Regions from separate parts of the Jeotgalibacillus haloalkalitolerans genome, predicted to be linked through region 2. Evidence: a T-box and tRNA genes for the amino acid it is inferred to sense, from the RefSeq annotation. Region 2 holds a T-box; the other regions hold tRNA genes.
The links. The T-box of region 2 lies ahead of argS (arginine--tRNA ligase). A T-box ahead of a tRNA ligase gene usually reads a tRNA of that ligase, here a tRNA-Arg.
Positions count from the first base shown of each region.

Region 1: it has a tRNA-Arg gene. The T-box ahead of argS (arginine--tRNA ligase) is inferred to sense a tRNA for this amino acid. The anticodon was not compared.
Region 3: it has a tRNA-Arg gene. The T-box ahead of argS (arginine--tRNA ligase) is inferred to sense a tRNA for this amino acid. The anticodon was not compared.

Region 1 covers NZ_JAXQNN010000002.1:793,118-797,658, reverse strand. Annotated here, with positions in the region: gene racE (glutamate racemase) at 1-541, shown strand, start outside; gene rph (ribonuclease PH) at 672-1,427, shown strand; gene UFB30_RS09085 (XTP/dITP diphosphatase) at 1,424-2,008, shown strand; gene UFB30_RS09080 (metallophosphoesterase) at 2,018-2,527, shown strand; tRNA gene UFB30_RS09075 (tRNA-Arg) at 2,701-2,774, shown strand; gene UFB30_RS09070 (RNA polymerase sigma factor) at 3,493-4,050, shown strand; gene UFB30_RS09065 (hypothetical protein) at 4,322-4,541, shown strand, end outside.
Region 2 covers NZ_JAXQNN010000001.1:185,600-190,140, forward strand. Annotated here, with positions in the region: gene UFB30_RS00930 (sugar ABC transporter ATP-binding protein) at 1-518, shown strand, start outside; gene UFB30_RS00935 (ABC transporter permease subunit) at 520-1,452, shown strand; gene rbsB (ribose ABC transporter substrate-binding protein RbsB) at 1,486-2,421, shown strand; T-box leader at 2,578-2,790, shown strand; gene argS (arginine--tRNA ligase) at 2,839-4,527, shown strand.
Region 3 covers NZ_JAXQNN010000007.1:15,906-20,446, forward strand. Annotated here, with positions in the region: gene whiA (DNA-binding protein WhiA) at 1-419, shown strand, start outside; gene UFB30_RS14885 (HPr family phosphocarrier protein) at 437-694, shown strand; partial or broken gene clpP (ATP-dependent Clp endopeptidase proteolytic subunit ClpP) at 1,234-1,839, opposite strand; tRNA gene UFB30_RS14895 (tRNA-Arg) at 2,061-2,132, shown strand; gene UFB30_RS14900 (glutaredoxin family protein) at 2,437-2,676, shown strand; gene UFB30_RS14905 (sugar-binding transcriptional regulator) at 2,856-3,881, shown strand; gene gap (type I glyceraldehyde-3-phosphate dehydrogenase) at 3,938-4,541, shown strand, end outside.

The DNA.
Region 1 (4,541 bases), on a different contig from region 2:
TTTTGACATTCCGGTCATCGGGGTCATCTCACCAGGTGCACGCTCAGCGATCAAATATACTAAAAATAACTGTGTAGGTATTCTTGGTACTGCCGGGACGATCAAAAGCAGGGCTTATGAAAAAGTGCTCTGCAGTTTAAAAGAGAGTATTCAGACATACCCTAAGGCGTGTCCGAAGTTTGTGCCGCTTGTTGAAAGTGGAGAGTATAACAGTTCAATGGCGAAAAAAATTGTTGCAGAAACACTGAGTGATATGAGGCATCATCCGATTGATACACTGATTCTCGGATGTACACATTATCCTTTGCTGCAGCCATTAATTGAACAGTATATGGGGCCGTCAGTAAAAGTCATCAGCTCAGGTGACGAAACTGCCAGAGAAGTCAGTGCGATCCTGTCCTACCGTGGGGAGTTAAATGCCCGCCATGAAAGACAGCAGCACCTCTATTACACAACAGGTTCTCCTGTTATATTTGGACAAGTTGCAAGGGAATGGATGAACGATCCTTCCCTGGTGGTGGAATCCGTAAAATTGCCGTGAGCTGATCACGGCTTTTATCGTTAAAATATAAATTTGTAAAGAGTAATTGATGCATACACGCAGCTGATGATTTATATATAAATCATCAGCCGGCTATTTAAAGTCAACATAAAAGATGGAGTGAATAAATGTGAGACCTGATGGAAGAGCTGCCTCAGACATGAGGCAAATAATGATAGAGAAAAATTATCTGATGCACCCTGAAGGATCTGTGCTTGTTTCCTTTGGTGACACTAAAGTCATCTGTACTGCAAGTGTTGAAGACAGAGTGCCGCCTTTTATGAGAGGTCAGGGAAAGGGCTGGATTACAGCTGAGTATGCGATGCTGCCCAGAGCGACCGGACAGCGGACAATCCGTGAATCCTCTAAAGGGAAAGTCAGTGGGCGTACGATGGAAATTCAGCGTTTAATTGGACGGGCATTACGTGCAGTTGTAGACCTTGATGCACTTGGAGAAAGAACGGTATGGATTGACTGTGATGTGATTCAGGCGGATGGCGGGACCCGTACTGCTTCAATTTCAGGTGCTTTTGCCGCGATGTCGCTTGCGATAGAGAAACTGGCTCAGGAAAAAGAACTTCCTTTATTTCCTGTAAAGGACTTTCTTGCAGCTGTGTCAGCAGGGATCAATTCAGGTGGTGAGCCAATCCTTGATTTGAACTATGCTGAAGATAGTACAGCAGATGTTGATATGAATATTGTTATGACAGGTAAGGGTGAGTTTGTAGAGCTTCAGGGCACAGGGGAAGAAGCTTCATTTACGCATCAGGAGCTGCTTGATATGCTGAGTATCGGACGTGCGGGAATCGAACGCATTATTGATGAACAGAAATCAATTCTTGGTGAAGAATTAACTGCTAGGATTGTGAGTGATGTAAAATCATGAAGAAGATCATCATCGCCACTAACAATCAAGGTAAAGCAAAGGATTTTGAAAAGCTGCTGAATCCGCTCGGCTATGAAGTTAAAACGCTTGCTGATTATCCGGCACTGGAGGAAGTTGAAGAAACAGGCGTGACATTTGCTGAGAATGCTGCTTTAAAAGCTGAGACAATCTCACAGCAGCTGGGTGTCAGTGTGATTGCAGATGACAGCGGATTAATCGTTGATGCGCTTGACGGGGAACCAGGCGTTTTTTCTGCGCGGTATGCCGGTGCTGAAAAGGATGATCAGAAAAATATCGAAAAAGTGCTATTAAAGCTTCAAGGTGTACCTGATGACAAAAGAACCGCCCGTTTTCACTGTACCCTCGCACTTGCTGAACCGGGGGAAGAAACCTTATTGTTTACAGGAGAAGCTGAAGGGTATATAACTGCAAAACCAAGTGGTGAAAATGGCTTCGGATATGACCCTATCTTTTATACTGAGGTATACCAAAAAACGTTTGCAGAGCTGACAGCTGATGAAAAAAATCAAATCAGCCACCGGGCAAACGCGCTCAGAAAATTACAATCACAGTTTCAGTGAGGTGATCTGATGAAGTTGTTAGTTGTAAGTGATAATCATGGTGATGAACAGATTATCAAGGACGTAAGGAAACACTGGGAAAATAAAGTGGATTACATGTTCCATGCCGGAGATTCAGAGCTTCCGTTTGACTCGGGGGCGATGGAACCATTTGTGAAAGTAAGAGGCAATTGTGATTTTGACTCGTCATATCCTGAGAATGAAGTCGTGGATTGCGGAGATATTAAGGTATTTATAACCCACGGTCATCTTTATGGAATCAAATCCTCATTAGACAGAATCCGTTACAAAGCAGATGAAAACAACGCTGATCTTATTATCTTTGGACACTCCCATCAGCTTGGAGCGGAAATGCTAGACCGTAAGCTGTTTCTGAATCCCGGTAGCACCAGGCTGCCGCGTGACCGCAATGAGCCGACATATGCAGTGGTCAGTATTGAAAATCTTCAGGTTGAAATCGTGTTTTATACAAATGAGCATGATAAACTATTATCATGGAATGGTTCATTTAATGACTGAATGATCAAGAGGAGTACCGTTCTGCCTGTATAACAATCAGAACGGTACAACCTTAAATCAGGTATCATTTTAAGTCATTTAAAATATTTTAAAATAATATTTGAAAATGCGTTGACTTTTAATCAAAGTATTTATATAATAATAATTGTCCTTAACACGACGGACTACATAATGTCCCAGTAGCTCAGCTGGATAGAGCAACAGCCTTCTAAGCTGTCGGTCGGGCGTTCGAATCGCTCCTGGGACGCTACCATTTAATCGTAATAACGGGTTGACAATCGTTAACCAAAAAACTTCCTGCATTGCAAAATGTGGGAAGTTTTTTTATTTAATAAAAGTGAATTTGTCAAAAGGGCATTTTTATAAAATGTGTGGTTAGCATGAAAGCTTTCACAGACTGCAAAAGCAATTTATTTCTGTTTGTCAGATCGTTTACCAAAAAATTACTAAGGGTAATTTTTGGTTAGGTGATGGCTTATGTTCTTTTCCCAACTAAAAAAGTACTAATTACAAATGTTTCTTCACTCTTGAAGATTAAAAGATGAAAATTTCTCATTAATCACATGAAAATTTTCCCAATTAACAAGCGACAGCGTTCGACCAGACTGATATAAGAGTTGAGTTATATTGAAAAGAACAAACGTACGGTCCGTAAAGATATTAATCTGCCTGATCTGAGCCTGTATAAAAACCGCATAAGCATGGCGAAGTCCATACATAGCTTTAACACAAGATTAGTGAGTATGCGGTTACTTCACCAGTCAAATTGAGTTAAAATAGCGGCGTTCTTCTAACCAGAAGGGCGTCGTTTTTCTGTAATCAGCGGTTAGATAGCTTTTCGGGAGATGTATCTTTTATCACTTTTTAACAAATTTTATTAAAAGATATAAAAATTACAAATTTTCTCCGCGTTTTCCGTTGAGCCGTGAAATAAATACATAAAAATAAAAGGAGGCGTTCTGATCATGTGTCACATTAAAAACTTAATAACGCAATATCAAAAAACCGGTTGCGAATTATACTTTAACGAAATCTATGGAATTTTCGCCGGCAAGGTTTTCAATTTTGCCCGTAAGCAGACGCGCCAACGACGGCTTGTGTGGCAGGATGTTGAATCTGAAGCAAACGAGGTATTTTACAAAGCAGTCGTTACGTATGATGAAAGAATTGGCGAATTTGAGCCTTTCCTGTTCCTCATGCTGCGCCGGCATATCGCAAATATCGGCATCAGGTCACTTACCTATCAAAGCTACATTGAACGATATTCGCATAGTGTAAGAACATCAACCGGTAATGAACCGGAAATGATTGCAATAAAAAAAGAGCAGCGCCAACTGCTCAATGAACTGACCGCGAATGCTACCGACCCAAGCCGACAAGCTTTGATAGCATTCGCAAAGTCCTACTCATTCCGAAAAGCCGCCAAGCAACTCGGAACGTCTGATAAAACGGTTAAGAATCGTATAGAAAAAATAGCAGCTGCCCGCCGCCACATTTTACTAAACGACTATTTGACCGCTTAACCATGAGCATATGACATGCTCTCAGGAATAGCTCAAGTTATTTGAAGCTTATCCCATATTTCATTATACACGGACAAATACATTTTTAAACTGCTTGAAAAATAAAACATTAAAAAACGGCTTTTGACTTACAAACATATATTCGTATAGATAGAGTAATAGCCGGCTGCTATGAAAACTGCAAATAAAAGAGAAAAAGTGATAGAAAGCAGCCGGTTTTCACCTCGTGAAAGGATCGTTTCACTATAAAAAACTTACTGGAGGTAGCATGATGAACGGGAAACTGCAGGAAGAAATTAAAAACCTTTCAGAAGAAATTCATAAGCTTGATCGCTGGGCTGTGAGATTTGATGAAAAAGTTAACGGTTATCCGAAGATAGAAAAAAGGGCAGATGAAGCTTATTATTTGGCAGACCGTGCAGAGGATAAATCAGAGGAAGCGTATAAAGCATGCGAAGTAAACGCTCGTGATATTCAGGCGCTGGAGATGA
Region 2 (4,541 bases):
AATCGATCCGTGCCGGAATGGCATTTGTCACAGAAGACCGTAAAGGCGAAGGTTTAATTCTTAATCAGACAGTCAGAGAGAACCTTTCAACTGCTCAGTTCAACAATATTTCCAAATGGAGCCTGATGAATACAAAGAAAGAACAGGCTTCAGCAGCTGAACTGATCGAACGGCTGAGAATTAAGACATCCGGGCCCGAACAGGAAGCGAAATCGCTCAGTGGAGGTAATCAGCAGAAGATTGTCATTGGCAAATGGCTTGCAACGAATCCTTCCGTACTGATTCTTGATGAACCGACCAGAGGGGTTGATGTCGGTGCGAAGAAAGAGATTTATCAGATTATGAATGATCTGACGGCAAGAGGTGTGTCTATCATTATGGTGTCATCAGAGCTTCCTGAAATCCTCGGGATGTCAGACCGTATCCTTGTGATGCATGAGGGGAAAGTGACTGCAATCATGAACCGGGCTGATGCGGATCAGGAAAAAATTATGACAGCAGCAACAGGAGGAGAGTAAATTGAAAAACTCAGGTATTATCCAAAAAATCGGTCCTTTCCTTGGATTGTTACTGATCGTAGTCGTGCTATCCATTTTAAGTCCGAACTTCCTTGACCTTAACAATATCCTGAATATTTTAAGACAGGTATCAATTAATGCATTAATTGCATTTGGGATGACATTTGTTATTTTGACTGGCGGGATTGACCTGTCAGTAGGTTCGATGCTGGCACTTGGTGCAGCACTTACTGCAGGTGCGATGACATCAGGTTTTGATCCGATTCTGGCCATTTTAATCGGCTTATTGATCGGAGCAGCAATGGGTGCCTTTAACGGGATTATTATCACAAAAGGTAAGGTTGCACCGTTTATTGCAACACTGGCAACCATGACCATTTACCGCGGGCTGACGCTTGTGTATACAGAAGGTCGTCCGGTAACAGGATTGTCTGATGCATTTTCATTTCAGATGATTGGTAAAGGGTATATTTTCGGGATTCCGTTCCCCGTCGTTACGATGTTTTTAGCTTTTGGTGTTCTATGGTTCATTTTAAAGAAAACGACATTTGGACGCGGTGTTTATTCAGTCGGCGGTAATGAAGAGGCATCAAGACTTGCCGGGTTAAATGTAGACCGGATTAAAATCGGCGTCTATACGTTAACAGGTGTGCTGAGCGTGCTTGCGGGAATTATCCTCACATCCCGTTTGAACTCAGCTCAACCGACAGCCGGTACTGCATATGAACTAGATGCGATTGCTGCTGTTGTATTAGGCGGGACAAGTCTGACTGGCGGTCGCGGATGGATTGTCGGCACTTTAATCGGTGCACTGATCATCGGTGTCCTCAACAACGGACTTAATTTAATGAATGTATCTTCTTTTTATCAACAGGTGGTAAAAGGCGGCGTGATTCTGCTGGCAGTCCTGCTGGATCGGAAGAAAGCTGCTTAATTTATAAAACTATATCAAAAGGAGTGTTTGAAATTGAAGAAAAGATTATTTTTAACGTTGATGCTGATGATGTCACTGGTTTTGGCTGCATGTTCTCTGGATTCACCAGGCTCTGAAAGTGAAGATACAGGAAGCGATGAAGGTGGCAGTGAAGGAGCAGGCACAATTGGATTTTCTATTTCAACTTTAAACAACCCGTTCTTTGTGACACTTGCGGAAGGTGCAGAAGCACAGGCAGAAGAAGCTGGTATGGATATTACAGTTGTCGATGCTCAGGATGACCCGGCAAAACAGGCCAGTGATATTGAAGACCTGATTCAGCAGGGAGTAGACATCATTCTTGTGAACCCAACCGATTCTGCAGCAGTTGCATCAGCGATTGAATCAGCGAACAATGCTGATATTCCGGTGATTACAGTAGACAGAAGCGCTGAAGGTGGAGAAGTGGTTACACATATTGCCTCTGATAACGTTGAAGGCGGACGTCTTGCAGGGAACTTTATTATCGAAGAGCTTGGCGGATCAGGTAATGTTGTAGAGCTTGAAGGGATTTCAGGATCTTCAGCAGCACGTGAGCGTGGAGAAGGGTTCAACGAAGTGATTGCAGAAAGCGACATTGAAGTAGTTGCGAACCAGACAGCAAACTTTGATCGTGCAGAAGGACTTTCTGTTATGGAAAACATCATTCAGAGCGGTGCGGAATTTGATGCAGTATTTGCCCACAATGATGAGATGGCACTTGGTGCTGTAGAAGCACTTGAAGCGGCAGGCATGTCAGATGTCATGGTAGTCGGCTTTGATGCGACAGATGACGCTGTGGCAGCTGTAGAAGCTGGTACAATGGCAGCAACAGTCGCACAGAAGCCGGATGAAATCGGTATAAGTGCGATTGATACAGCACAGGCAGTACTTGATGGCGAGACGGTAGAAGAGTTTGTGCCGGTTGAGCTTGAGCTTGTGACGCAGTAAATGATTTAAGCCCCTCACATTCTTTTAGATGTGAGGGGTTTTTGATACAGGGGGACGGAGGTTAGTGTATCATTATGGGGATTTTATCCAATCGAATAAAGCATCAATTAAATTAACTATTGTATTCCCCCGTCAAATGGCTATAATAGGTAAAAACAAACGTCAATGACAAAGAGAGTAGCTTGCTGTGGATGTGAAGCGAGCCGGGGATGGTGGGAGCCCGGTTGTGAAGCAGGGAGTGAAGCGCACTTTTGAGATGCAGGTCTGAAACAGGAGTAGGAGCTGCCGGGGAGAACCCCGTTATCAATTTGAGTGGTTGTGAAAACAATGAGAGTGGTACCGCGGACGAATCAGACGCCCGTCTCTTTTCCTGTATGGAGAAGAGATGGGCGTTTTTTATTTGGAGGAGGAATGTTGATGGACTATCAATCGTTATTTGCAGAAGCTTTATATCAGCAGCTGAGAGATCAGCTGGATCAGGAAAAGGTGTATCAGCTGATTGAAAAGCCGAAATTTACGGAGATGGGTGATTTTGCTTTTCCATGCTTTGAGCTTGCGAAGATTTTTCGGAAGGCACCAAACCAGATCGCCAGTGACCTTGCTGAAAAGCTTGAGCTGCCGCCTCTTTTTGAAAAGGTGGAAGCGGTTGGCGGATATGTAAATGTCTTTTTAGATCAGACGGAAGTTTCGGGTTCAGTGGTTGCTGAAGTGATTCAAGCGAAAGATCATTATGGCACGATGAATCATGGAAATGGGGAAGTCATTACGATCGATTTCTCCTCGCCGAATATTGCAAAACCCTTTTCCATGGGACACCTGCGTTCAACTGTCATTGGTCACTCGCTTGCCCGGATTGCGGAGAAAAATGGATTTGAAGTTGTACGAATTAACCATTTGGGTGACTGGGGTACGCAGTTTGGCAAGCTGATTGCTGCCTACAAGCTTTGGGGAAATGAAGAGAAGATTCGTGAAAAGCCGATTAAGGAGCTGCTGAAGCTGTATGTTCAGTTTCATGATGAGGCGGAACGTGATCCATCTCTCATTGATGAGGGGCGGCTGTGGTTCAAGCGGCTTGAGGATGGTGACCAGGAGGCGCACGCTCTGTGGGAATGGTTCAGAGATGAATCGCTGAAGGAGTTTAACAGTATTTACGAGCTGCTTGGTGTCACGTTTGATTCAACGCAGGGGGAGGCTTTTTATAACGATAAGATGGACCGGGTTGTGCAGCTGCTTGAGGAGAAAAAGCTTTTAGAGGAGTCTGACGGTGCGCTTGTGGTGCAGACAGCTGAGGGAATGCCGCCGTGTCTCATTAAAAAGAAGGACGGTACAACGCTTTACGCGACGCGCGATCTGGCAGCGGCGATTTATCGTCACGAGATTTATGGATCGGAGCGGTCATTATATGTGGTTGGCAATGAGCAGACGCTGCATTTTAAACAGCTGTTTCTCGTTCTTGAAAAGATGGGCTATGAGTGGAGTCAGGGGTTGAAGCATGTTCCGTTTGGCATGATGCTGAAGGATGGCAAGAAGATGTCGACGCGGAAAGGAAAAGTCGTGCTGCTTGAGGAAGTGCTGAAGGAAGCGGTAAGTCTGGCGCAGCAGAATATTGCAGATAAAAATCCTTCCCTTCCTGATCAGGAGCGGGTTGCACATCAGGTCGGGACGGGTGCTGTTATCTTTCATGACTTGAAGAATCACCGTTTAAACGATGTGGAATTTTCGCTGGATGCCATGCTGAAGTTTGAAGGAGAGACAGGTCCTTATGTTCAGTACACGCATGCGCGTGCGTCTTCCATTCTCAGAAAAGCTTCATATCGCGTAAATGCTGCCCAGCTGATGTTCTCAGATGACACTGCATGGGCTGTGGTCAAATGTCTGATGGGCTTCCCGGAAGCTGTGACGCGTGCATTTGAAGGGAATGACCCTTCACAGATTGCGAAATATGTACTTGAACTGGCAAAGTCGTTTAATCAGTACTACGGAAACGTGCGGATTCTGGATGCGGTTGAGGGAAGACAGGAGAAGCTGTCGCTGGTTCATGCTGTACAGATTGTCTTAAAAGAAGGTATGTATTTACTTGGGCTGGAGGCACCTGAAGAGATGTAAAAGGATTCAAATAT
Region 3 (4,541 bases), on a different contig from region 2:
GTAAAAAAGGCTTTATCACTTATTTAAAAGAAGCTGAAAAAATCACTGAATTTTTCAGCCTGATCGGAGCTCATCAGGCGCTTCTCCGATTTGAAGATGTGCGCATTGTAAGAGATATGAGAAACTCAGTGAACCGTCTTGTGAATTGTGAAACAGCAAACCTGAATAAAACGATTGGAGCGGCACTCAGACAGGTTGAGAATATCCGCTTTATCGAAAGAACTGCAGGGCTTGGTATCCTGCCGGACAAGCTGAGGGAAATCGCTGAACTCAGAGTCGCGTATCAGGACGTTACGTTAAAAGAACTTGGAGAAATGGTCTCCGGCGGAGCTGTCAGCAAGTCCGGGATTAATCACCGCTTAAGAAAAATAGATCAGATCGCTGAAAAGTTGCGTAAAGGTGAAATGGTAAGAAATTAAGTTCAGGAGGAGATCAGATGCAGCAAAAAGAAGTGACAGTCAGGTTGAAAAGTGGATTGCAGGCACGCCCTGCATCCATGTTTGTTCAGGAAGCTACAAAGTTTAAATCCGACGTGTATATCGAAAAAGAAAACAAAAAGGTGAATGCAAAAAGCATTATGGGCTTAATGAGCCTAGCACTTGGATCAGGTGAAAGCTTTACATTGATCACAGATGGTACAGATGAAGAAGCAGCAATGCAAACGCTTGCCGCATACGTAGAAGAAGAGAATTAAACAGAGTCCCTTTCGGCTGATACCTGGGAGGGATTTTTATTTTGGCGGGGGAACTGATACGGGGTGAATGCTACAAGTTGTGGCGGAATAGCTACATCCTCGCCGGTGATTACGACAACAATCCGGGTGTATCGGTACAAGCTGAGCACGAATTGCTGCAACCCAGCCATGGAAAGCTACAATTTCTATAAGATCATAGCAGAGCTGGTAAGCCTTCCTTCGCCCTGAATGCACTTGGGAAACAGTCTTTTGATTTCTTAAAGGCATCAAGAGCGTGTGGTGCAACAACTTTGAAGTGGAAAGAAAAATTGAAATGAAGTGATTGCGACAATTCCAACGATGATTGCTACCCCCGAGGAGAAGATATAGACAACTTCCCGGGTGTATCGCTACAAGCTGAGGGCGGATTGCTACAAGTTAAGCACTGATTGCTGCAACTCACCGATGTGACACAATGCATTTTCAAACAAAAAATTGCATCTCAAACAAAAAAACCGGCCTCCCAAAACAGGAAGCCGGTTTCTCATATTCATATCTGATTATTTACCTTCTTCAGCAAGCTTGTTTCGGTCCATGATCTGATCAACAAGACCATATTCAAGTGCGCGTTCAGCTGTCATGAAGTTATCACGGTCAGTATCTTTTGCGATTGTTTCGAAGTCCTGACCAGTACGCTCAGCAAGAATTTTGTTCAGCTTTTCGCGAAGGAACAGGATGCGTTTTGCAGCAATATCGATTTCAGTTGCCTGACCCTGAGCGCCGCCAAGTGGCTGGTGGATCATTACTTCTGCGTTAGGCAGTGCATAGCGGTGACCTTTTTCACCTGCAGCAAGCAGGAATGCACCCATTGATGCTGCCATACCGATACAGATCGTGTGCACTTTTGGCTTAATGAACTGCATTGTATCGTAGATTGCCATACCCGCTGTGATGCTTCCGCCCGGGCTGTTGATGTATAGGTAGATGTCTTTGTCCGGATTGTCAGCTTCTAAGAATAGTAGCTGAGATACGATTGAGTTCGCAACGTTATCGTCAATTGCGCTTCCAAGCATAACAATACGGTCTTTCAGTAAACGTGAATAAATGTCATATGCACGCTCACCGCGGTTAGTCTGTTCAATAACTGTAGGAATTAAATTCATTGAAAAATCCTCCTTTAACGATCTAGTGGTGGTGTTGCAACAATATGTACTGTCATCTTACAATGAAGGTCAAATAAGGTCAAACGAAATGACTTATTCTTTCTTCCTTTCATCATACCCATCTGAACGCCTGATTAACAAGTCTAAACCATCTTCTTTATATTAATATTCGGCTTGCATTCCGAAAACTCCTTTATTATAATAGAAAAGCATTGTTAAAACGTGCCCTCGTAGTTTAATGGATATGACGCAAGATTCCGGTTCTTGAGATAGGGGTTCGATTCCCTTCGAGGGCGTACATAACAGCCGATCACTGAATGCAGTGGTCGGTTTTTTCTATATTAATGGATTTGTTAAAATTGGCTGTTGATTGCAGCGAGAGGGTGACGCTTTCCGGACCGTTTTTTGCCCTGTCCTTGAGTCCGCATGCTTCGCCTGGGTTTCACACTTCCCTTTCTGCAAGACCGCAACCTGCAGCGAGAATCACCAGCTGTACAAGAACAACAATGAATTTTTTCAAATTAATTTATAGGATCTGTACATTTTCCAATCAATTTATATTCATTTATAATAGTTGCATCAATGAATGAGGTGAATCAAATGATCGTACATTTTTACACCCGCAAAAACTGCGGTCTATGTGAAGAAGGTAAATTAATGCTCGAGCTCGCACAGGAAGACCATGGCTTTATAATAGAAGAGCGTGATATTGATACGTCTGATGAATGGACGGAAAAGTATGGGCTGATGATTCCGGTAGTGGAAGTTGACGGTGAAATCATCAATGCAGGCAATATTGACTTTGTGACAATAAGTAAACGTTTTCAAAAAAAGTCTTGACTTTATTTCTTGAAACGTTCTAAGAACCTTGCTATGATTAGAGGCGTAGCAGGGATCTTTTTTTTGCACCTGATGGGACATAATATGTCTACGCGGGACAAAAAACGACCAGAGACACTTCGATGTCGGGATAATTTGCCGGGCCTTGAAGTGATGTTTCACTGAAAAGGAGCTTTGATATGGCAAATATAATTGACATCCAAAAGCGTCTGGTACCTGACCTGCTAGATGAGATTCAACTGAAGTACCAGGTTTTGAGGTCAGTCAGGTTCTTGCAGCCTGTTGGCAGAAGAAGTCTTGCACAGTCTCTTGGTATGACTGAGCGGGTATTAAGGAAAGAGGTTGAGCAGTTAAAAGCTCAGGATCTGCTTCACATTCATTCATCAGGAATGAGCCTGACAAAGGATGGGTTGGAAATCCTTATTCCGCTTGAACGCATGATCAATGAGATATCGGGTATAACCTTAATGGAGCATTCCTTAAAGGAAATGCTGAAAGTCAAAGAGGTTATGATTGTACCCGGTGACAGCGACGATTCGCCATGGGTGAAGGAAGAGCTTGGACGGGCAGCAATTCAGAGTATGAAGCCTTATGTCGGCACTGACACAGTGATTGCAGTGACCGGTGGTACCACAATGTCTGCAGTAGCAGGCATGCTGACACCTGACTTTGCCACTCCTGAAACATTATTTGTTCCGGCACGTGGCGGCATTGGTGAGGATGTTCAGAACCAGGCGAATACGATCTGCTCGACAATGGCACTTAAATCCGGTGCGAGGCACAGAGTTCTATATGTGCCGGATCAGGTCAGCCGTGAAGTGTATGAATCGATCATGAAAGAACCTGCGATAAAAGAAGTGATGTCACTCATTACTTCAGCAGATATTGTTCTTCACGGAATCGGTGATGCATTTACAATGGCAAAGCGCCGCAGCACAACAGAAGAACATTTTCAGACCATATCTTCCGGACAGGCTGTAGGTGAAGCATTTGGTTATTATTTTGATGTGGAAGGTAACATTGTCCACAAGGTAAAAACCATCGGGCTTCAGCTGAAAGACCTGAGCAATGTACCTAACGTATTTGCCGTAGCCGGAGGTCATTCGAAGGCACAGGCAATCCGCGCTTATTTTAAAGGCGCACCAGAGACTTCTTCGACGCTGATTACAGACGAAGGAGCAGCGAAAGAGCTTTTGAAAGGGTAAGACCTTTTAAAATATAAAAAAGCACCATCCCCAAACATTCTAAGGAGGAATTATTCATGACAGTGAAAATTGGAATTAACGGATTTGGACGTATCGGACGTAACGTATACCGTGCAGCACTTAACAACCCGGAAGTAGAGGTTGTAGCAGTAAACGACCTTACTGATGCTAATATGCTTGCACACCTTCTACAGTATGACTCAGTTCACGGAAAGCTTGATCAGAAAGTAGAAGTTGATGGCGACGACAACCTTCTTGTTGACGGACACAAAGTAAAAGTACTTGCTGAACGTGATCCTGCAAACCTTCCATGGGGCGAGCTTGGCGTTGAGATCGTAATCGAATCAACTGGTATCTTCACTAAAGGTGAAGCTGCTGCTAAGCACCTTGAAGGTGGAGCGAAGAAAGTAATCATCTCTGCACCAGCTAACGGCGAAGACCTTACAGTGGTAATGGGTGTTAACGAAGACAAGTATGACCCGGCTAGCCACAACGTAATCTCTAACGCTTCATGTACAACAAACTGCCTTGCACCATTTGCTAAGGTTCTTAACGACAAGTTCGGCATCAAGCGCGGTATGATGACAACAGTTCACTCATACACAAATGACCAGCAGATTCTTGACCTGCCACACAAAGACTACCGTCGTGCGCGTGCAG